One region of the Priestia sp. ST2 genome, then DNA from elsewhere that is predicted to be linked to it. Evidence: predicted binding sites of a transcription regulator. Region 1 holds the regulator's gene; each other region holds the start of a gene.
What was found. The regulator LexA, encoded in region 1, represses DNA repair genes until DNA is damaged. The targets are predictions, from matches to a motif close to CGAACATATGTTCG.

Region 2: the regulator LexA is predicted to act here: its motif matches at 2,548-2,561, upstream of AC0KUU_RS09750 (YolD-like family protein).
Region 3: the regulator LexA is predicted to act here: its motif matches at 2,294-2,307, upstream of uvrB (excinuclease ABC subunit UvrB).

Annotation. Positions count from the first base shown of each region.
Region 1 is NZ_JBVVNT010000001.1:794,736-802,704, reverse strand. It holds gene AC0KUU_RS04065 (DUF896 domain-containing protein) at 1-159, opposite strand, end outside; gene AC0KUU_RS04060 (YneB family resolvase-like protein) at 229-897, opposite strand; gene yneA (cell division suppressor protein YneA) at 951-1,280, opposite strand; gene lexA (transcriptional repressor LexA) at 1,427-2,044, shown strand; gene AC0KUU_RS04045 (magnesium transporter CorA family protein) at 2,257-3,702, shown strand; gene AC0KUU_RS04040 (cation diffusion facilitator family transporter) at 4,025-5,002, opposite strand; gene AC0KUU_RS04035 (APC family permease) at 5,112-6,938, opposite strand; cyclic di-AMP (ydaO/yuaA leader) riboswitch at 7,100-7,240, opposite strand; gene AC0KUU_RS04030 (N-acetylmuramoyl-L-alanine amidase) at 7,432-7,969, opposite strand, start outside.
Region 2 is NZ_JBVVNT010000002.1:647,649-655,617, forward strand. It holds gene pfkB (1-phosphofructokinase) at 1-770, opposite strand, end outside; gene AC0KUU_RS09740 (DeoR/GlpR family DNA-binding transcription regulator) at 767-1,519, opposite strand; gene AC0KUU_RS09745 (hypothetical protein) at 1,901-2,041, opposite strand; gene AC0KUU_RS09750 (YolD-like family protein) at 2,164-2,517, opposite strand; gene AC0KUU_RS09755 (YitT family protein) at 2,766-3,605, shown strand; gene AC0KUU_RS09760 (ketoacyl-ACP synthase III) at 3,763-4,758, opposite strand; gene AC0KUU_RS09765 (Fur-regulated basic protein FbpA) at 4,891-5,043, opposite strand; gene AC0KUU_RS09770 (YezD family protein) at 5,391-5,555, opposite strand; gene AC0KUU_RS09775 (sensor histidine kinase) at 5,928-7,307, opposite strand; gene AC0KUU_RS09780 (response regulator transcription factor) at 7,309-7,969, opposite strand, start outside.
Region 3 is NZ_JBVVNT010000005.1:145,173-153,141, reverse strand. It holds gene AC0KUU_RS22230 (proline dehydrogenase family protein) at 1-313, shown strand, start outside; gene AC0KUU_RS22225 (sigma-54 interaction domain-containing protein) at 378-2,039, opposite strand; gene uvrB (excinuclease ABC subunit UvrB) at 2,375-4,354, shown strand; gene uvrA (excinuclease ABC subunit UvrA) at 4,361-7,237, shown strand; gene AC0KUU_RS22210 (hypothetical protein) at 7,325-7,636, shown strand; gene AC0KUU_RS22205 (DUF4097 family beta strand repeat-containing protein) at 7,675-7,969, shown strand, end outside.

The DNA of each region.
Region 1 (7,969 bases):
TTTAATCGTATGAAGGTGATTTGTCATAGATTGTCGGAAAACTTTTAAATATTCCTGACGTAGCTCTTGCTGTTCTTTCGCTTCAGATTCTGTCAGACCTTCAGCCTTTGCCTTTTTTGAAAGAGCATTAATACGAGCAAGTTTATCTTTTGATAGCATATAAAACCTATCTCCTTATAATCAATAATTAAAATTACCGAACCGTTCCGGCAACATGTAGTCATCTTACTAAATCTCTTTCGTTTTATCAAGAGATTGAGCATTCTCTTGGTATTCTTGATAGCGGCGATGTACCGTCGCTTTTGAAATATTATAGCCAAAACCTTTTAGCGTAACTGAAATTTCAGCAAAGGTTAAGCCGTTATGACGAAGACGGACAATTTCTTCAATTGGCGCTTCTTTTTTTTCTCTTCCCGAGTTAACTCCTTGATTTTTTAAATTTTGCTGCGGACGATAACCGTTTTCTACAGCTCTTTTCATTCCTCTTTTAATTTTAGCATTATGTAATTTCCGCTGATGCTCTTCCACTAAGCTAATAATATCTAACACCATTGAATCAGATTCTGAAAGCTGAAGCTGGCCTTGATGACTAATCGTATAGATGGTAGCATTTTCTTTATGAAAAGCATGAAGCAGCGCAATTCGAGCATTTCCTCTGCCTAATCGTGTTTCATCTTGAATAAGCAACACAGATATTTTTTCTTCTTTCATTGTATGAAGAACATCCAAAATACCCTCTCTGTCTACTTCATATCCGCTCGCTTTTTCCATTACGACTTTTTTTACGTCTAGATGGTGAAGAGCAGCAAGCTTTTTTAATTCTTCTTGCTGGCGCTGTAAAGATGTTTCTTGGGTTTTTTTATCCGTACTGACACGGCAATAAATAATGGCATCCACTTTTATCACGACCTTTTCGGCTTCTAACAATATTCAGGAACGGCCGTTACACACTACTGTTCAATTGCCACTTGATTATGTAACTCTTTTTTTAAAACAGGAATATATAATTTATCTCCAGGAGATAAAGACTGGGCAGTGTCTGAGTTTAAATCATTGACGTCTTCAACCCATTTGACAAATTCATTGGTGGTCAAATGATGGTGATTATGATACTTGTTGGACAATTCCCAAAGCGTATCTCCTTTTGTAATAGTAACCGTTGAATATTTGTCTAAATCTACTTTATCCGCTCCTAAAACCAGCGTCAATACATATGTAAGTGCAGCGATAACTGCAAAAAAAATAGCGTAATGTTTCATAGAATGTAAGAATTGTTGCATATTATGATCCCCCTGTCAGAATATATGTTCTTATTTTATTGAGAACATTTGTTTCTGTCAATGGAATTCTTCGAACTTATGTTTGTATATTGACACATCACGTGGTATAATTCACCTAAAGAATAGCTAAAATCGAGGTGAAAAATATGAAGCTATCAAAACGTCAACAAGACATACTAGATTTTATTAAGCATGAAGTAAAATTAAAAGGTTATCCGCCTTCTGTTCGTGAGATTGGGGAAGCGGTAGGATTAGCCTCTAGCTCCACTGTACACGGGCATTTAGCTCGTTTAGAAAGCAAAGGGTTAATTCGCAGAGATCCGACAAAACCAAGAGCAATCGAAGTTCTTCAACTAGACGAAGTAAACATCCCTAAAAGCAATGTCATTAATGTTCCTGTTATCGGTAAAGTAACAGCGGGTCTGCCTATAACAGCTGTTGAAAATGTGGAAGAATATTTCCCTCTTCCAGATAAATTCGTTTCTCCAGATGATCATGTATTTATGCTTGAAATTATGGGAGAAAGTATGATTGAAGCAGGTATTCTAGATGGCGATATGGTAATCGTACGTCAGCAGCAAACAGCTAATAATGGAGATATTGTGGTCGCTATGACCGAAGACAACGAAGCAACGGTAAAACGTTTCTTTAAAGAAGAAAATTTCGTTCGTTTACAGCCTGAAAATTCAACGATGGCGCCTATTATTCTTCGCCACGTAACGATTTTAGGAAAAGTAACTGGTGTATATCGCACGATTCACTAATCAGACACTGTATGTAAAACCAACTAATGATGATGTTAGTTGGTTTTTTTTACGTTTGTTTTCTAAAAAAATTGGCATATTATAAATGATACGTTGAATCATTGCAGGCGGGTAGAACGGTTTTTATAAAGCTTGTTTTACCTTTTACTTTCTACCTGCATTTCCTCGACTCTTACAAGGAAATACAACCGACCATAAGAAGGATGTAGTTTATGACCAATACACCAAGGAAAACAGAACCATTTCAAACCATTGTACCTGCCAAAGCAATGAACATGTTTCTTTTTCCTTTTTCCTTTGACCGAAAAAATAAAGAGCAGCTTGTTCATGCGCTGAAAGCAAATTTGTTCGAGTTTTTCTCCATTCAAAACAAACATTTAGAAAAAGAATACTACGGAGAACAATATTACGTATCTCATGATAGCCTGGATCAATATTTTCTTCCTTACATTGAATGCATTCTATTCCCTGACTCGTGCGAAAAAGAAGGGTTGCTTCGATTTTCAAAAAAAATAGACCATGCCATTACGTTACACACTTCCTCCACCACCGTGTCTAGCAACGTGCTGTCTGTGGATGTTTTTTTATGTCCTTTTGAAATTGGCGTCATGACCATTCGCACTGAGATGAGCCATAATCATTACACCTATGATGATATTTTAGAGTTCATGAATCATTTTCGTGTATTAGAACCGAAGCTTGCTGAAGAGCATGGATCCACCATTACCTATGAACACCACCGCTATAGCAAAGTACAAGATTATATTTTTTCACAGCTCGCGCCATTTTTGAACGAACACATCAAGAAAGAAGCCACACGTGAACAGCATGTGGGGAGCCTTCCTTATTTTATCGATGAACGGATGTTTGTGTTAAGTTATGTAACGGTAAATCAAGAGCAAGAGATTAATTCCACAACTTTATTTCGTACTGGACAGCTAAATAGCTATATGCCTGACGGGAAAGCGTTTATTTCTGCACACAATCATGAGTATATTAAAACGTATAATACTAAACACGTGTATTCCAGATGGGCTCCTGAAACCTATTACGTCATAACAGACCATGTGTTTTCATGTATTTCTAAATCGACAGACTCTAAAACGGATCAGCTTTTGATGAATCATCTATTTGGCCAGCATTACTATAATTTATTTTTACATTTTTTCTATAAAATCGTGTTGCTAAAACTATCTTATGAGTATTCTCAGCTCACGTTTCATAAAAATTCAGAGGGCATTGAACGACTAATCCGCTCTATTACCGTGTTCTCAGGTAAATATTTATTTTTAGAAATTAGCTCTCGCACAGAAGGTCAAGAGTTTTCTGAGCTCTTTAAAAAAATCTTCCATATCAATTCTCTTTATCAAGAAGTCAAAGAAACTCTTGGTACTTTGTACCAAAACCAAGAGAAAATCGCAGCTAAGCGTCACAATTACTTATTATTAATTTTAACGATTTACACGGTTCTTTCCGGTATTTACGGAATGAATTTAGTTATTAGCAAACTAAAGGGAAACATCAATTGGGATAGTATGAAGCAGTTTTCTATCTTTGAATATATCGCTTTAATAGTAGCTCTATCAGGAATTCTGATCAGCATTAGTCTCGGAGTGAGTTCCCTATGGAATTTATTAAAAGATCGGTTTAAAACATAAAAGCTGTTCGCATCAGAAAACACATGATAAAAAAGAAGAGATTGAGACATAACTAAATCAAGCGAATCTATAGGGGAACAAATGGAATAAATAAGCTAGTAGGGATTGCTTGTTACACCGCTGTTGACTTCCGTGCAAGACTTCGCTTTCCGCGGGCAGTGAGTCTTGCCCTCCAATCAACCTCTAAAAGCAACTAAAAACACGAAACCTACGTTCACCATACCAATGAAAAAATCCGAACGAATTGGATTCTCCGTCAAGAACCTCGATTCATCGTTCGGATCTTCTTCAATTAAAATAATTTTGTCCTAACCTCTTCTTTTTATTCTTTTTGAAGCTGTAAATCACTTGGCGCCCAGTCCGGAATTCCATCATCTTCATCAAATTCAATAATGACATCCGTTACTCCTTTTTCCTGTAAAATACGATTTTCCAGACGATCTTTAATATCATCAGCTTCTGCCACTGTTAAAGAAGGATCAATTTCTACTTTTAATTCAACGTGAAGCTCTTCTCCTTCTTTCATCACCATTAACGTTTGAATATCACGCACTTGTACATCTTGCATGACAATCGCGCCAATTTTTATTTCCATTTCTTTATCTGCTTCACCTAGCGCTCCAGCAGCATTATCTAAAAATACTCGTCCTACTACAAAAAACATCATAAGCCCAATCAAAATAGAAGCAATTCCTTCAGCTTGGTGAAAAGGTGTAAACCGTGAAATGAAAACGGCTATTAACGCCAATACGCCTCCTCCAGTAGCTACCAGATCTTCCATAAAGACCAGCTTGGTTGCCGGCTTTGCTTTCTTTAAATGAACAAAGCTTTGCGTAAAAACATTGACCTCTGCGGTATCCATTCCGACATCGTGCAAAATTTCTTTCATCGCCTTAAATAGGACAAACATCTCAAGTAACACCGAGATGCCAAGTACTGCAATATTTAAAATAAAGCCTGAAGACTTCGTGGGATGAAGAATGTGGTGATATCCTTCTTTAATCGTTTCAAACGCCATAATCCCTACTACAAGAACCGCTCCTAATAGAACGAGATTAACCAATCGGCCGAAACCATTTGGAAATCTTTTGGTCGGGGCTTTTTTACTTAATGCCGAACCTATAAAGACAAAAAACTGATTAGCTGCATCTCCTAAGCTGTGCATCGTTTCAGCAAACATTGCTACATTCCCTGTTAAAGCGAAAGCAATTCCTTTAATGATAGAGATAATGGTATTAACTACAGCGGCCATGATGGCCGATTTATTTCCCTTTCGCAACAATTTAATTAATTCACTCATACAATCCCTCCGTTTGCGCCTTTGATGAGATTCGATTACGGTTAGTGTATGTGAATTTAAAAATTAAAAACCTCCAACATACAAGTTGGAGGTTTTTAGTCATGTTTCATTATTTTTTAAAACGGTACGGTACAGTTGTAACAATTACATTTTTACGGTAAAGCAAATGTGCTTTTAACAGCAGACTGGACTGATTGTGAAGGATATTTTGCCAGCTTTTTTTCGTAATGAATTGCGGAATAACGACCGTAATAGCCATATTATTTTCCCGGGCTTTTTCCTCAGCCATATCGATGAATCGAAACAGCGGCCGCACTAAGCTGCGGTATTGAGAATGAAACGTAACAATACGAATATCAGGCTGCCACTTCTCCCACTTCTCTTCCATTCTCTTTTCGCTTTCTCGATCAAAGGCTACATGTACTGCAATAACGGTATCGCCAATCGTTCTTGCATAATTTAATGAATTTTCTACTACCTTTGTCATTCCTGCTACAGGAACAATGACCACACTTCCTTCAAGCTTTCCAATCTTTTCTCCTTGCTTAATGCGAAGCTGCTCTCCTACCGCTTCATAATGCGTATGAATGCGATGAAAAATATAGACAATAACCGGTAAGAAAATGAGCACGGACCATACTTGTGAAAACTTCGTTGTAAACAAAATAATTAGCACAGTTAAGGTAATGAGGGCACCAATTAAGTTAATGGTTAGCTTCCCTTGCCAGCCGGCCGGCTTTTCTCTAAGCCATTTGACAATCATGCCTGTTTGAGAAAGCGTAAATGGAATAAACACCCCGACTGCATAAAGAGGAATTAATTGTTCAGTCGCTCCTTTAAAAGCTACAATTAAGACAATAGAAGCAATCCCAAGGGTCACAATTCCATTTGAATAGCCTAGTCGATCGCCACGAATTTGAAACATTCTTGGCATGTATTTATCAGACGATAAGTTGACAGCTAGCAAAGGGAAAGCTGAAAAGCCCGTATTCGCCGCTAGCACTAGAATTAGAGCTGTTGTGCCTTGAATAAAATAATAAAATCCATTTCGTCCAAACACACTCGATGCAATTTGTGATACAACCGTTTCATCTGCTTTTGGAGAAATGCCAAGCCAATAAGCTAAAAACGTGATGCCAGAAAATAAAACGGCTAAAATACCGCCCATCAGCATTAATGTATGAACAGCATTTTTTGCACCTGGCTCTTTAAAGTTAGGCACTGCATTTGAAATAGCTTCTACACCTGTTAATGCTGAACAGCCTGACGAAAAAGCTTTTAATAATAAAAACAAACTAATACCTGGCACTACTGTACCGAGAGAGGGATGAAGCTCAGGTGAAACTTGACCTGTCGCTATTTTAAACAAGCCTACCGCTATTAACAAAATAAGAGCAATAACAAATAAATAAACCGGATAAGCTAATACGGAAGCGGATTCTGTTACACCACGTAAATTTAAGACGGTAATAAAAATCACCAGCAAACACGCAATTACTACATTGTAATGATGCAGCGTTGGAAAAGCCGAAGTTAAAGCATCGGTTCCTGCTGAAACGCTCACAGCAACTGTTAAAATATAATCCACCAACAGTGATCCTCCAGCGATAAGTCCAGGATTTTCTCCTAAATTGGTTTTCGAAACAATATAAGCTCCTCCGCCTTGCGGATACGCATAAATAATTTGGCGATATGAAAGAATTAAAGCCGTGAGCAGAACCAATACCCCAAGCGCAATTGGAATCGAATACCAATAGGCAAGAACGCCGACTGTTGCAAGTACAATCAAAATTTGTTCTGTTCCATAAGCCACTGAAGATAAGGCATCTGATGATAAAATAGCCAGTGCTTTAAGCTTACTAAGCTTTTGATCGCCTAACTCTTTTGTTTTAAGCGGCTTTCCAATCAATAATCGTTTGAGAACTGAATAGTTCACGTAATTTCCCTCCGATGATTGCTTAGCTACTATTTACTGTCGTTGCTAAGCTCCGTTACAAGTTCACGAATAAGTGATATTATCCCTTAAAAATACCTTTTTATGTTAAAAAAGCGCACAAAAAAAACACTAAGGGTTCTCAGCGTTTTTACACAGCTTAAACCTCCTCTCCAAAACGCTTATGGGGTTAGCTGTCGGATTCGGGCTATGAGAGTAGCCCTACCTTTAAAAAAGGATTCACCCCAAGTGACAATGCACAAATTTGGGTCCCCCACTTCTGACGAATTAAGCGATAACAGGTCAATATAATTTTCGGTTAAATGGTATGATCGATAACATGTTTCTTTCATAACTATCCTTTGTTCTTAGATAATATACTCCCGTACAAATGGTTTGTAAAGCATTATTTTACGCAAACCATAAAATAGTGCTTAAGGCGCTTTTAACAGAAAAACAAAAGGTCTTCTGCCCGCTTACAGAAGACCTTTTTGCTTTAACTTTTTGCTTTTAAAACGGCTGCTAGCTTGTTTTTCGTTTGAGGACCATAAATACCATCCACATCATAAGGAAGATACACAAGCTGAAAACGTCTGACTGCATCTTTCGTTTGAACTCCATATATTCCGTCTACTGAACCTACTTTAAAATTCACCGCGTTTAATGCTTTTTGAAGCTGCTTCACGGCTTCTCCAGAATCACCTTGTTTTAAAATTCCATTTGGAAGTGGATATTGTTCCGAAGGTGGAGTTGGTGACGGTGTTGGAGATGGGTTTGGTGAAGTCCCTGAAGGAATAACAATTGTTTTTCCAACCTGTAGTGTTAAAGGATCAGAAAGCCCTGTATTCGCTTCTTGAAGCGCTTGTACTGTTATGTTGTACTTCTGTGCAATACTGTAAAGCGTATCTCCTTGCTTGATCGTATACGTTTTTGTACCTGGTTCAGAAGGTGATGGATTCGGAGTTGGTGTTGGATTGGGGTTTGGAACTGCACGACGAGGTAAATTCAAATAGACGGCAATTCCTTTTGCATAC
Region 2 (7,969 bases), on a different contig from region 1:
GCAATAAATCCAGCTACAAGTGAATCGCCAGCTCCAACAGAATTTTTTACCGTTCCTTTAGGGACTGTGGCACTGTAGACACCGCTTTCGTTAATAAGCAGTGCTCCATCACCTGCCATAGACACAACGACGTTTTGCGCTCCTTGTTCCACGAGCTTCTTACCGTATACTAGCGCATCTTCTGCACTGTTTACTTCTACATCAAACAATTCTGCAAGTTCATGATGATTCGGTTTGATAAAAAACGGCTTGTGGGACACGACGTCTAGCAAAGTTTTTCCACTTGCATCTACTACAACTTTTACTCCGTTCGCTGCTGCTAGTTCAGTTAACGTTTCATACACAGAACTTGGAAGCGTTTTCGGTATACTCCCTGCTAATACGAAGATATCGCCTTCAGTCATTTGCTTTACTTGAGTCAATAAAGACTGAAGCGCTTCGTCTGTAATAGCAGGTCCTTGACCGTTAATTTCTGTTTCTTTTTCTGTTTTTAACTTTACGTTAATACGGGTATCTCCCTCAACTCTTGTAAAAGCTGTTTCGATATTCTCCGCTTTTAAGTAGTCTTCGATATAGGTTCCTGTAAAGCCGGCTACAAAACCGAGGGCTTTATTATCAACACCTAATCGTTTTAAAACGCGAGAGACGTTAATGCCTTTTCCTCCTGGAAACTTGGCTTCATTCGTTGTGCGGTTAAGCCCGCCTTCTTCGAATGCTGAAACATGTACTACGTAATCAACGGATGGGTTCAACGTACATGTATAAATCATGATTTCACAACCTTTATGTCTGTTTTGTTTGCATACTGTATAAGTACATCGCTAGGTACGTCATTTGTTATAATTTTTGCTTCATGTAAATCGGCTATTTTCGCAAAGCTTGTTTCAAAAAACTTAGTGGAATCTGATAAAATATAAGATTCTCTAGACAGCTTCATTGCCGTTTGCTTGATCAATGCTTCTTCTGGATCAGGAGTTGTATATCCATATTGATGATGAATCCCATTCGCTCCCATAAAGCACTTGTCAAAACGATATTGCTCAAGACTTAAAAGAGCTCCATTGCCAATTAAAGCGCCCGTTTTATGTTTAACAGATCCTCCAATTAAATAGAGGGTGATACCTTGTTCTAGCATCGGGTTTAAATGCATTAAACCATTTGTCACGACAACTACATCTTTTTGCTTTAAAAAAGGAATCATTTCATACGTTGTAGTTCCTGCATCTAAAAAAATACAGTCACCTTCATTTATAATGGAAGCCGCATACTCTGCAATGTTTCGTTTATCTTGAACATTTTTAGCAGATTTTTCGATAACGCTCAGTTCGATTCGTTTACTGCGAATAAGCGAAGCGCCACCATGAACACGTTTGAGCATTTGCTCTTCTTCTAGTTGACTTAAGTCTCTTCTAATGGTTGATTCCGAAGCGCCTGTAACTTCGATAAACTCTTGCACTTTTACAAGTTCTTTCTCTTTTAAAAGTTTTAAGATTAGTTGATGTCTTTCCGGCGTTAACATGTTCTAGCTCCTTTTTCAAAAAAGCGTTTTCATTTATTTCATGTACTTACTTTATCACGGTTTACATTCAAAATCAATCATAAAAAATCAAAAACATTCATTTTTTTAATTACAAAATAAAGTTTTTTGAATGAACAATTAGATTTGCATTTGGTTTAATAATAGTTCATACAAAAGGAAATATGCTGGTAATTCAAGAATTTGTCTACTTTTCTCATTATATGTAAAGGTTTTCTTCCACTTAATTAGTTATGACTGTTTTTGACTATTTCTTGACCGATTGAATTTTTCTGACTGAATCAGCCATAGCTTGTCCTGATTTCATAAAAGCCTACACACCAAAAAAGTTGTCCACCTTTTTGGACAACTCAAAGTGACCCATCATTTAAATAAAAACAGAAGCATATATAATATGGAAGCAAGGGCAGAAGAAATAGCTAAACTTGAGATAAAACGAACGAGTCTTTTTTTAATGAACTGCGTTAATTCGATTTCTCTTACTTGAGTTTTTTCATTTTGCATACAATAATCCCTTCTTTAATTAAAATTTCCTAGTAGCTAGAAGTTGCTACTCGCAGAATATGCTTTTATGTATTGTATGCATGCGTTAAAAAAAAGATACAAAACGAACAAAAAAGCTACTCTTAGCTAGAGTAGCTTTCATCTTTCCATACATCTGCTTCAATTACTGCATCTGCTCGAATCGAATATGTATAGCAAGGGCCTGTAACCATCAGCGTATTCGACTGCAGCGAGACTTTATCAATCGTCACTCGTTCATACCTTTGAATATGTCCTGCTTCATAGACGTGAAGCGTTACTGGATAATGCTCCGAGTAACTGTTCATAATGACATTTTCAATATGCTCAATCTTTTCTTTTTTTAACCCTAAAGGCTGCTTATGCGCATCGGGACTGTACATTTTCTTCATTTTCTCTAAATGCTCGGGCATTACTAACTTCGCATACTGTTTTAATTCATCTTGATACACGTTCATTCTCCCCCTTGACTCTTGCTTCTATTTTACCGAACGAACATTCTCATTGCAAAACTTTTTAATCAAAATAAAAGCAAACAATTCATTTTTTCATACTCCATAAAAACTGTCAAAAGATTTTATGTTAATAGCAGAAAATGATTTTTAAAAAAATAATAATATCCCATCTTTAATTCAGTCTCTAGAGTTGGTATAATACATTGTCATGACTGTGTTTTCGGAGCTTTTGATGATTGGAGGTAACGTTCATGATTAATAAAATAAAAGAAATTATCCTCATTATTCTAGGGAGCCTCATTTTCGCACTGGCCATTAATTACTTTGCTATTCCAAATGAATTAGCAGAAGGCGGCGTAACCGGTGTAACAATGATTACCTATTATGTATTAGGCTGGTCTCCGGGTATCACAAACTTTATATTAAACGGTTTGCTGGTACTGATCGGATACAAATTGCTTCATAAACGTGTGATTGTTTACACAATTATATGTATTATTTTCACTTCTCTATTCCTACATATAACTGAAGGACTGGGAAATCCTCTTGACGATACGCTACTGGGGGCTATTTTTGCTGGTATTTTAGCTGGTGTAGGACTCGGACTTGTGTTTAGAGGCGGCGGAACTTCCGGAGGCTCTGCAGTTATTGCCCGCTTAGCTAATCAATATCTAGACTGGAATATTAGCAAAACGATGCTGGCAATTGATTTATTAGTTGTAGCAAGCGCTTATTTTGTCATCGGTGGAGAAAAGACAATGTATACGGTTATTTCTCTTTACATCGGAACGAAGGTGCTTGATTATATTATTGAAGGACTCAACCCTCGCAAAGCAATCACTATTATTTCACACCGTTCAGTTGAAGTAGCCGAACAAGTCAATAAAAAGATGCAGCGCGGCGTCACTGTCTTTTCTGCTCATGGAAGCTATACAAAAGAAGCAAAAGACGTATTGTACGTAGTTGTGAACAAACAAGAACTGCTAGAATTAAAGCGCATTATTCATAAAGTCGACGAACAAGCTTTTGTGGTCGTACACGATGTACGCGACGTCTTTGGATTAGGTTTTACCATTCCAAAGGCCAGTTGAAAACCCGCTGTAAAAAAGCGGGTTTTTTCTATTATATATGTTTGCGCTGAAAATACTGCAAACCTGCTGTTATAAAAAGAATAAACTTTCTTGGAACGACAATAAAAAGCTCTGTAATGAAAAAGAAAAAAGCTAAAAGGCGACGCCTTTTAGCTTTTTAGCTTTTTTCTTTACACGTCCATTTAATTAACAAGCCGCAGTGCGTTAATCCTCCTCCAAACCCATAAAGAATAAGGAGGTCATTACCCTGTACTTTTCCTGTCATTATTCCTTCGTTTAAAGCAAGCGGAATAGAAGCTGAAGATGTATTTCCGCAGTATTGCACACTCGTTAACGTTTTATCCATTGTAACACCTGTTTTAGCACAAATAGCTTCAATCATTCGAAGGTTTGCACTGTGCGGAATAAACCAATTTACATCAGAAAGAGAAATGGAAGTATTCTTTAATAATGCTTCTACTCCTTTTGGAATCGTTCGGACAGCAAAGCGGTATACTTCACGCCCGTTTTGAACTAAATTCCCGCTCGAATTAATTTCTTTTCCTGAAAGAGTATTAGATAAGTTAGAACGATATAAATTCACCCCTCCGCTTCCGTCCGTTCCGTAGTGACATCCTAAGAAACTCGGATTATGCTCATCGTACTCTACAAGCATAGCTCCCGCTCCGTCACCAAACAGCACGCATGTGGCCCGGTCCGTATAATCTGTAATTTTCGACATGACTTCAGCACCAATAACTAAAATCTTTTTATGCAATCCCGACGTCACTAAGCCGTTCGCCACATGAAGGCCATATGTAAAACCGGCGCATGCGGCACTTAGATCAAATGCAGCAGCTTGATCAATATGAAAGTAATCTTGAATCTGACATGCTACGCTAGGAAAAAAGTGATCTGGCGTTGTTGTCGAAACAATAATTGCATCTACATCTTCTATTTCTACAGCATATCGGTTAAGCAAATTTTCAACGGCTCGAATGGCAAGCGTAGACGTGTATTCGCCTTCACCAGCAATTCGTCGTTCTTTCATTCCGGTACGCTGTACAATCCATTCGTCACTTGTATCAACCATTTCTTTTAAATGGTCGTTCGTTAATTTTTGCTTTGGTGTATATATCCCCATTCCTGTGATTCTAGCTTTTGATTGCATCATTTTTCCACCTCAAATCAGTTGATACTTAATTATAACACCTACTTTTAATATCTGGTACTAATTTATTGTTAGATAAAAAGCGCAAAGGCATACCCTTTACGCTTTTTTATTGGATATAAATTTTTCTATCCCTTACCTACTGCGTGCCTGATACTCTTTTTCTAAGTCAGAGAGTGTAAGTTCAAAAAGATGATGGTTTTCTTTTTTGTAAATCCCTTTTTTCAGTAACTTTTCAATGAGGTATTGTTTTCTTTGCCGCACCGCTGCTCGTAATAAATTTTCCATCTTTTCTCCTCCTATTATATTAATTTAAGAATAAAAAAAAGACTCCTAACACAGGTCAGAAGCCTTCGGTAATCCGGTCAGCACAGGAATGAAACTGTCAGATTTTCATAATTTTAAAAAGTACAAAGCTGCTGCTTTAGCAGCTTTAGACTTCTCATCGTCATACTCATACAACCTATAACTCAATTTTAATTCAAAAAATTCTAAATCTTTAACCGGAAAGAAAGTCAATTTTTCTTCGAATACGCACGTTTTCTATATTTAGTACGGTACTTGCTTGCCCCGCCGCCAAGCATTCGCTAGCTAGGCTGGCCCTTCAGTTTCTCTAAATACGTATTTAAATAGGCTTATTTGTGGCTTGCTACTTTGCTTTTAGCTAAAAAGCGGTTTTTTTCCGTGCTGTCCACTTGAGTAATTTGTCCGTCGTGAAGGGTAATTAGTACAGATCCATAGTTGATTTCAGTTAGTAATTTAACAATATAATCTAATTTTTCTTGTGTAATTGAAGCCATTTTATCATTCTCCTATTCATAGATAGATTTATATTTTAGTTGCAGTTGAATAAACAAAGCGAACAACATCTATAAGTACTTGTATAATGTGCAGAAGATAAATACATGGTAATCCTCCCCATATGTTCAGTTGAAGATTGAGATTTTAATGACCACAACTAATGTACAGAAAAGGCCCACACTAGTAGCGAACAAGTATGAGCCTTCGGTTGACCGATCAGCTTCTTTAGCATCCCAATTTTTTCAAAAGATTTATACTATCTATATTATTTACACTTTACCTATATGTCAAGTAGGGATTAAAAAAATAAATAGATATTATTAATTTTTTTTATATCTTTGACCTAATAAAAAAGACTCATCTGCATGAACTTACACAGACGAGTCTTTTTTAGCCCTAATTTTTTGGATAGGCAAGGTTACCGTAAAAATGCTTCCTTGTTCTTTTTTGCTTTCAACACGTATTGTGCCCTCATGTAACCGAACAATTTTTTTTGTAATGGCTAGACCGAGGCCGCTTCCTTTTAACGTTCTCGATTTATCTACTTTATAAAAGCTTTCAAAAATATATTTTTGATCTTCTTCGGCAATACCAATTCCATTATCCTTTATTTTCACGTCTATTTCTTCGTTTTTTAGAGAAATGGATATTTTCACAAATCCATTTTCAGGCGTATATTTAATAGCATTTGTTACTAAATTCAGCCAAACTTGCTCTAACAAATCTTTATCTGCTTCCATTTGAACATTGGATAAATCAAGGTCAATTTCTATGTTCTTTTTTGTCCACTGAGGTTCTAAAGCCATGACCACATGCCTGATTTGTTCATCTAAACGGTATTGCTGCAGCATTAGCGTTTGATGTTCAGAGTCTAGAGAAGCAAGCTTTAGCAAATTGGAACTAAGCTGAGAAAGTCTTGTACTTTCTTTTTCAATAATCGTTAAATATTGTATCTTTTTATCTTCACTGACGATATCATCTTTAAGTGCCGCTGAAAAACCGCGAATAGAGGTCAGCGGTGATTGAATCTCATGCGAAACGCTAGCAATGAACTCTTGCCTCATCGTTTCTATTTTGTTTAATTCTTTAGTCATTTGATTAAAATTTTTAGTTAACAGACCGATTTCATCATTCGCTGCGTGCTCGACTTGCACATTGTATTCGCCTTGTCCGACAACTTTCATCGCTGTACTGAGACGCTTAATCGGTTTAATAATAATCATTGAAACATATGCAAATAATACAATACCCACTAATAAAATCGTAATAAGCTGGATATTTTGAACATCTTGAATAACTGAAAATTGCCGCTGTGGATGAGACTGAATAAATAGAGCATACGACCGTCCATTTTCTTTAAAAGGAAGACCCACTACGTTTGGCTGTGGACGATCATCTTTTTCCTCGTTTAAATTAGAATAACGCTTCCCGTCTAATACTTGATCTACTTCTTTCGGTGTAATTGGAATAGGCGGTCCTGGCTGTCCTAATACTTTTTCTTCATGCTGATCATCAATAATAATAAACGAAAAATGAATGAATGATGAATTAGATAAAAACCTTGCAGCTTTGTCCGAGTCTTCTGCTCCGTACAAATCGATAAAATCTTCTCCCATCTTCACCATATCCTGACCTAATCGCATTTCGAGCTTCTGCTTGCTAAGAAATGTCGTGACGACAACGGTAATCACAACGCTCAATAAAATTGTAATGATGAACGACAGAACCAGCTTTACATAAATTGATTTCACGTTAACACCCTTCTGCTCTATAGCCTAGTCCGCGAATTGTTTTGATTTCCATACCGACGTTTTTCATATGATTAAGCCTCTCTCGCAGACGTTTTATGTGAACGTCTACCGTGCGCTCATCGCCTTCATAATCATATCCCCAAATTAATTGAATAAGCTGATCACGAGTAAAAATTTTTCCTGGAGAACTAACTAACGTGAACAGTAATTCAAACTCTTTTAACGGCAGCTGTTCGCTTGTTTCTCCTGCACTCATCTCTAATTTGGTACGGTCTAGTTTTATATTCCCCATATAGATTACATTGTTAGCTTCTACTCGGTATCTGCGTAAAAGAGCCTTTACACGAGCAACCATTTCCTGAGGATCAAAAGGCTTCACGACATAGTCGTCTGTTCCGATATCAAATCCTTTTAGCTTATCATGCGATTCGCCTCTAGCTGTTACCATTAAAACCGGTATATCAAAATACTCCTTAATTTCCTTTGTTAGTTCCCATCCGTCTTTAAATGGCATCATGATATCAACGACCGCTAGATCAATTCGAAACTCTTCCATTTTTGCCCACGCTTCTTCACCATCTGCTGCTTTTATAATTTTGAATCCTTGATTTTCTAAATATAATGATATCAGCTCTCGAATATGTTGATCATCATCTGCAACT
Region 3 (7,969 bases), on a different contig from region 1:
CGTAGATGAAAACTATAAAAAAATCATTAAAATGCATTTATTAAATGGTCACTATACAGCTGTAGCAAGTCATGATGAAGAAATGATTCAGTACACAAAACGATTAGTAAGAGAAAACGGTATTTCAAATGACCAATTTGAGTTCCAAATGCTTTATGGAATTTGCGTAGAGCTGCAGGACCGTCTAGTAAAAGAAGGATATAAAGTAAGGGTGTATGTTCCTTACGGAATTGATTGGTTTGGTTATTTCATGAGACGCCTAGCCGAACGCCCCGCCAATGTATGGTTCGTATTAAAAAATTTCTCCAAATAAGTTCAGTCAAAGAAACATAAAAAATTCGACACAAGTACCCTGAGCTTCGTGTCGAATTTTTTGATTAGTTTAGTCCGTATTCTTTGATTTTGTTGTAAAGGGTGCCGCGTGAAATGCCAAGCAAATCTGCTGCTGCACTTTTGTTTCCATAGGTTTTTTGAAGAGTCTCTTCTATTAGCCTAGCTTCTTGAAGAGAATCTTCTTCTTTTTGAACTTCTGTGAAAGAACTTGCATCCTTCAGATTGTCAGGAAGGTGCGTAAGGGTAATCAACGACTGATCACTTAGAAAAATCATTCGTTCAATCGTATTTCTCAGCTCGCGAATATTGCCTGGCCAATCGTATTGCATAAAGGCTTCGAGAACTTCAGAGCTAATGAAAGGAGCCTTCTTTTTATACTTCTTGCTGAATTCCTGTACAAATTGCTGTGTCAATGCTTCGATGTCTTCTTTATGGTCTCGAAGCGGCGGAATTATAATGTTAATGACGGTCAGCAAATAGTAAAGATTTTCATGGAATTCACCGGCTTTTAGCAACTCTTCCAAAGGCGTCGTGGTAGAGGCTACAATTCGGGTTTGAACTTGAATTTCTTCCGTGCCTCCAACGTGATAAAAGGATCGTTCTTCCAAGTAACGCAGAAACTTAACTTGAATTTCAAGAGGCATTTTATCAATTTCTTCAATAAATAACGTCCCGTTGTGAGCCTGCTCCAGTTTTCCCGCAATGGTTGTTGGATCTTCTGAAAAGACATCTTTTTGATGACCAAAGAGCTCAATTTCCAGGAGTCCCGATGGAATAGTGGCGCAATTTAAAGATAAAAAAGGTTCTTTATGTTTGGCTCCACCGTAGTGGATGGCCTGAGCCAGCATTTCTTTCCCAGAACCAGGTTCTCCTGTTAATAAAATAGGCATATCTGTAGATGCCACTTTTTTGGCAATGTCAACGGCTTGCTTAATTTCAGGACTGATACCCGCGAAAGAAGAAAATGGATTATCTTTTGGAATGAGAAGAGACACATCAATTTCTTCATTTAATCTTACAATATTGGTAATGTCATGTTCAGTTGCGACTCCACCTATGACTCGATTGTTTCTTATAATAGGAGATGCATTGATGAGCACGTGAGTTTGTTCATTAGGACGATGATACGTTCCGCGTACAGGGCGCCCTTCATTTAGAATGGTATGTAGAATGATGGATTCATCTTTGAAATGCTCTCCGATTTTTCTACCAATAATATCATCTCTCTGAATCTTATACGTATGTTCCGCAGCAGTATTCCACAAGATTACATTTCCTTCATTATCGACCGCTGTCACTGCATCATTAATGGTTTCTGCCAATGTATCAAAATAGGAAGCTAATATCTCATTTTGGCTATGCAAATGTGTAATCCACTGCGAAGGTGTTACAAGTCCTATTGTGGTTTCTTGGTTTTCTGCTTGAATGAGGACTGGTCTGTTCCAGTTTGTGTTGGCTTGTAAATTGGCTAACGTAGAAGTAGAAGATGAAGGCCAATTTGTATCCGCTATTACTTTTTTTATGGACGATGCCTCGTCATGACCTGTTAACAGGTATCGTTCATCTTTTTGTATTACATAAAAGGTACTTGCTGTGACTACGACGAAGTCATAGTTTGAAAGTTCAGATGTCACTTTAGCTAAAGAAGTTGATTCTTCAACTGTTATAAAGGAGTTATTTATAAGAACTTGATCAACGCTTGCCATACTAAACCCCTCTCAGTACATATTTTTTATACTGTATCATAATTTAGAAATTGGCGCAAAAGCCTATCTTTTTCAAACAATAACGAAGCTTACTTTCTTTTATTGCTTTCATCTAAAGAGTTGTATTCCCTTCGAAAAGGGTAGTATAAGAATTTAGTGGGTAATAAAGTAACAGGGTAAAAAATAAAAACAAACAAACACTATATAAGATTAATACTCATTAGTTTCATTTATGATTATAAAGTGATAAAATACGAATATCAGTTCGTGTTTTCGGTTTTTACATATCGTAATAAAAATAGATAAAACAAGAAAATAGAAACGGAGGCCTTCATTTGAAAGATCAGTTTGAATTAGTATCCCCATATCAACCGCAGGGTGATCAGCCAAAGGCAATTGAAAAGATCGTGAAAGGAATTAAAGAAGGTAAGCAGCATCAAGTTTTGTTAGGTGCTACAGGAACGGGAAAAACTTTCACCATGTCTAATGTTATTAAGGAAATAAATAAGCCGACACTAATTATGGCTCATAACAAAACGCTTGCTGGTCAATTGTACAGTGAGTTTAAAGAGTTTTTTCCTAATAATGCAGTCGAATACTTTGTCAGTTACTACGATTACTATCAGCCTGAAGCCTATGTACCTCAAACAGATACATTTATTGAAAAAGATGCAAGCATTAATGATGAAATTGATAAACTTCGTCACTCGGCAACTTCTTCTCTTTTTGAACGAAAAGATGTCATTATTATTGCCAGCGTATCCTGTATTTATGGCTTAGGGTCTCCGGAAGAATACAAAGAAATGGTCGTATCTCTTCGAGTAGGAATGGAAAAAGAGCGTAATCAGCTGCTTCGTACGCTAGTAGATGTACAGTACGAAAGAAATGATATTGACTTTAAGCGCGGAACGTTTCGCGTTCGCGGTGATGTTGTGGAGATTTTCCCTGTGTCTCGAGATGAACACTGTATTCGCGTCGAGTTTTTCGGCGATGAAATTGACCGCATCCGAGAAGTTGACGCTCTAACAGGAGAAATCATTGGTGATCGTGAACATGTAGCTATCTTCCCGGCATCTCACTTTGTCACGAGAGAAGAAAAAATGCGTGTTGCCATTCAAAATATTGAAAAAGAACTAGAAGAACAGCTAGAGAAGCTAAAAGAAGCAGGCAAGCTTTTAGAAGCGCAGCGCTTGGAGCAGCGCACGCGCTACGACCTAGAAATGATGAGAGAAATGGGCTTTTGTTCGGGAATCGAGAACTACTCTCGTCATTTAACGCTTCGTCCCGCTGGTTCTACACCTTATACACTGCTGGACTTCTTCCCTGAAGATTTCCTTCTTGTTGTGGATGAATCACACGTTACGATTCCTCAAGTTAGAGGAATGTACAATGGGGACCAAGCGCGTAAACAAGTGTTAGTGGACCATGGTTTCCGCTTGCCTTCCGCATTAGATAACCGCCCGCTTAAATTTGATGAATTTGAACAGCATATTAACCAAATTGTTCATGTTTCCGCAACACCAGGTCCTTATGAACTTGAGAAGGCACCTGATGTGATTGAACAAATTATCCGTCCAACGGGATTATTGGATCCAAATATTGAAGTTCGACCAATTGAAGGGCAGATTGATGATTTAATTGGAGAAATTCACGACCGGATTAAGCGAAATGAACGAGTACTCGTTACGACGTTAACAAAGAAAATGTCCGAGGATTTAACGAACTACTTAAAAGAAATCGGCATTAAAGTTCAATATCTTCACTCTGAAGTGAAGACGCTCGAGCGTATTGAAATTATCCGAGAGCTGCGGCTTGGAAAGTACGATGTGCTTGTAGGAATTAACTTACTTCGTGAAGGTTTAGATATTCCGGAAGTTTCGTTAGTAACCATATTAGACGCGGATAAAGAAGGATTCTTGCGTTCAGAACGATCGCTTATTCAAACCATCGGACGTGCTGCACGAAATGCTAATGGACATGTCATTATGTATGCAGATCGCATCACAAACTCCATGAACATTGCTATCAATGAGACCAAGCGTCGTAGAAGTATTCAAGAAGCTTACAATGAAGAGCATGGTATTACACCGACAACGATTCAAAAAGAAGTTCGAGGCTCAATTCGTGCAACAGTAGTAGCAGAAGATACAGAAACGTATGAAGAAGCACCGGCATTTGATAAGCTCAACAAAAAAGAAAAAGCAAAGCTCGTAGAAGAAATGGAACAAGAAATGAAAGAAGCAGCCAAAGCGCTTAACTTTGAACGCGCAGCTGAGCTTCGTGACTTGATTCTAGAATTAAAAGCGGAAGGGTGATAAAACATGGCGATGGAAAAAATCGTGGTAAAAGGTGCACGAGCCCACAATTTGAAAAATATCGATATTGAAATCCCGCGAGACAAATTAGTAGTATTAACGGGGTTATCAGGTTCTGGTAAATCTTCTTTAGCTTTCGATACAATCTATGCAGAAGGACAAAGACGTTATGTCGAGTCGCTTTCGGCATATGCAAGACAGTTTTTAGGTCAAATGGATAAGCCCGATGTAGATTCAATCGAAGGATTGTCGCCTGCTATTTCAATCGATCAAAAAACAACGAGCCGAAACCCTCGTTCAACCGTCGGAACTGTGACCGAAATCTATGACTATTTGCGCCTTTTGTTTGCTCGTGTAGGAAAGCCGATTTGTCCTAATCATGGAATTGAAATTACATCTCAAACGATTGAGCAAATGGTAGATAGAATTTTAGAGTACCCTGAACGTACAAAGCTTCAAGTACTGGCACCTGTGGTATCTGGCCGAAAAGGTACCCACGTAAAAGTGTTAGAAGATATTAAAAAGGAAGGGTACGTTCGCATTCGAGTAGACGGAGAAATGCGTGAAATAACAGAAGAAATTGAACTGGAAAAAAACAAAAAGCACTCCATTGAAGTAGTAATTGATCGCGTTGTTGTAAAAGAAGGTGTAGCCGCTCGTTTGTCGGACTCTTTGGAATCAGCTCTTCGCCTCGGAGAAGGGAAAGTAATTATTGATGTGATAGGTGAAGAAGAACTGCTTTTTAGTGAGCATCATGCTTGTCCAAAATGTGGTTTCTCCATTGGAGAACTTGAGCCCCGCATGTTTTCATTTAATAGTCCGTACGGGGCGTGTCCAACGTGTGACGGGTTAGGAACGAAATTGGAAGTGGACAAAGATTTAGTTATTCCTAACTATGACTTAACGCTTCGTCAGCACGCAATTGCACCTTGGGAGCCAACAAGTTCTCAATACTATCCGCAGCTGCTTGAAGCCGTATGTACACATTACGGCATCGATATGGACGTGCCGGTGCGAGATATCCCGGAACATTTATTTGATAAAGTATTATATGGCAGCGGTAAAGAAAAAATTTACTTTCGCTATGAAAATGATTTTGGCCAAGTAAGAGAAAATCATATCGAATTTGAAGGCGTGCTTCGGAATGTAGAGCGCCGTTATCATGAAACAAGTTCAGATTATATCCGTGAGCAAATGGAAAAGTACATGGCTCAGCAAGCTTGCCCAAAATGTAAAGGAAATCGCTTAAAACGCGAAAGCTTAGCGGTGCTTATTGACGAAAAGCATATAGGAGATACAACCCGCTTCTCAGTAAAAGAAGCATATGATTTTTTTGAAAGTCTCAGCCTATCTGAAAAAGACATGAAGATTGCGGATATGATACTGCGTGAAATTCGTGAGCGTCTAAGCTTTCTCATTAACGTGGGGCTTGATTACCTAACATTAAACCGCTCTGCTGGAACTCTCTCAGGAGGAGAAGCACAGCGGATCCGTTTAGCTACTCAAATTGGTTCTCGTTTAACGGGGGTTCTTTATATTTTAGATGAACCTTCTATCGGTCTTCATCAGCGTGACAATGATCGCTTAATTCGCACGATGCAAGATATGCGCGATATTGGAAATACGTTGATTGTTGTAGAACATGACGAAGATACGATGATGGCAGCTGATTATTTAATTGATATCGGACCAGGAGCCGGTGTACACGGAGGTGCTGTTGTTTCTCAAGGTGCGCCTCAGGAAGTGATGAAGGATGAAAACTCTTTAACGGGTCAATATCTATCAGGAGAGAAGTTTATTCCTCTTCCAGCGGAAAGACGGTCAATAGATAAAGATCGGATGATTGAAATTATAGGAGCAAAAGAAAATAATTTAAAAAATGTAAAAGCAAAGCTTCCGTTAGGTATGTTCACGGCTGTTACAGGTGTATCTGGATCAGGTAAGAGTACGCTGGTAAATGATATCCTTCATAAATCATTGGCGCAAAAGCTGCATAAAGCAAAAAGCAAAGCAGGAGAACATAAAGAAATCAAAGGCATTGAACACTTAGATAAAGTCATCGATATTGATCAGTCTCCCATAGGCCGTACGCCTCGTTCGAACCCTGCAACTTATACAGGCGTATTCGATGACATCCGAGATGTATTTGCCCAAACAAACGAAGCAAAAGTGCGCGGATATAAAAAAGGCCGTTTTAGCTTTAACGTGAAAGGCGGCCGCTGTGAAGCTTGTCGAGGAGACGGTATTATCAAGATTGAAATGCATTTCTTGCCAGATGTATACGTCCCTTGTGAAGTCTGCCACGGCAAACGATATAACCGTGAAACTTTAGAAGTGAAATACAAAGATCAAAACATTTCAGATGTGTTGGATATGACCGTTGAAGACGCGCTTCACTTCTTTGAAAACATTCCAAAGATTAAGCGGAAGCTACAGACAATTTACGATGTAGGACTTGGCTATATCACCCTTGGACAGCCGGCTACTACTTTATCCGGTGGAGAGGCACAGCGTGTAAAATTAGCTTCAGAGCTTCACCGCCGCTCAACAGGAAGAACGCTGTACATTTTAGACGAACCGACTACCGGTCTTCATGTCGATGATATTGCACGATTATTAAAAGTGCTCCAGCGTTTAGTTGAAAATGGAGATACGGTTTTAGTGATCGAACATAATTTAGACGTCATCAAAGCAGCTGATTACCTGCTTGATTTAGGGCCTGAAGGTGGAGATAAAGGCGGACAAATTGTGGCTACGGGTACGCCAGAAGAAGTGGCAAAAGTAAAAGAATCCTATACGGGTCATTATTTGAAGCCAATTTTAGAACGTGACCGCAAGCGTATGGAGAAAAAAGTTGAAAAAGCAGAGGCATTAACTCGTTAAAAGACACCAGCATTGGTGTCTTTTTTATAAAGAATGAAACTTTTTAACTCATTAAACCGTAATACATGATATAAGGAGCTGATTATTATGGAAGGAAATCGCATACTATCTTCCTTAAATTATTTTAGCGTTTTCTTTGCACCATTTTTATTACCTATTATTATTTATTTTGTTGTTCATAACATAGAAGTAAAGAAACATGCAAAAACTGCATTTTTGTCACATTTATTACCTATCGCTACAGCGATCTTGTTCTTATTTTTCTTGCTTCCTGCTCTTACTGGCTCTAGTGGAACGGTATTTATTCTTTTAATTGTAGCTTTAGTTGTTGTTTCTTTAGTTAATGTTGTTGTGTTTGTATGGAATATTGTAAAAGGGATACAAATATTAAGCAGATAAAAGTTAAATGACTAAAACGTAAAGAGGAGATGGAAGGTATGAGTGAAAAGCGTAAACAAATTTTACAGATGGTAGAAGAAGGGAAACTTAGCGTAGATGAGGCTTTAACTTTGCTGAATTCATTGGAAAAAGACTCAGCTAATGATTCTTCCTATGCTACGCCTGATAAAGCTGAGCTATCCCCTTATGTAGGAGGAAAACAGAAAAAAACGTACGCTTCTAAGTCATCTCAAAGCTCTTTAAAGGAAAAATTATTTACATTTGTAGATCAAACGGTAAAAAAAGTAAAAGAAGGAGATTTAGATTTTAACTTTGGTCCTTCGATTGACGTTC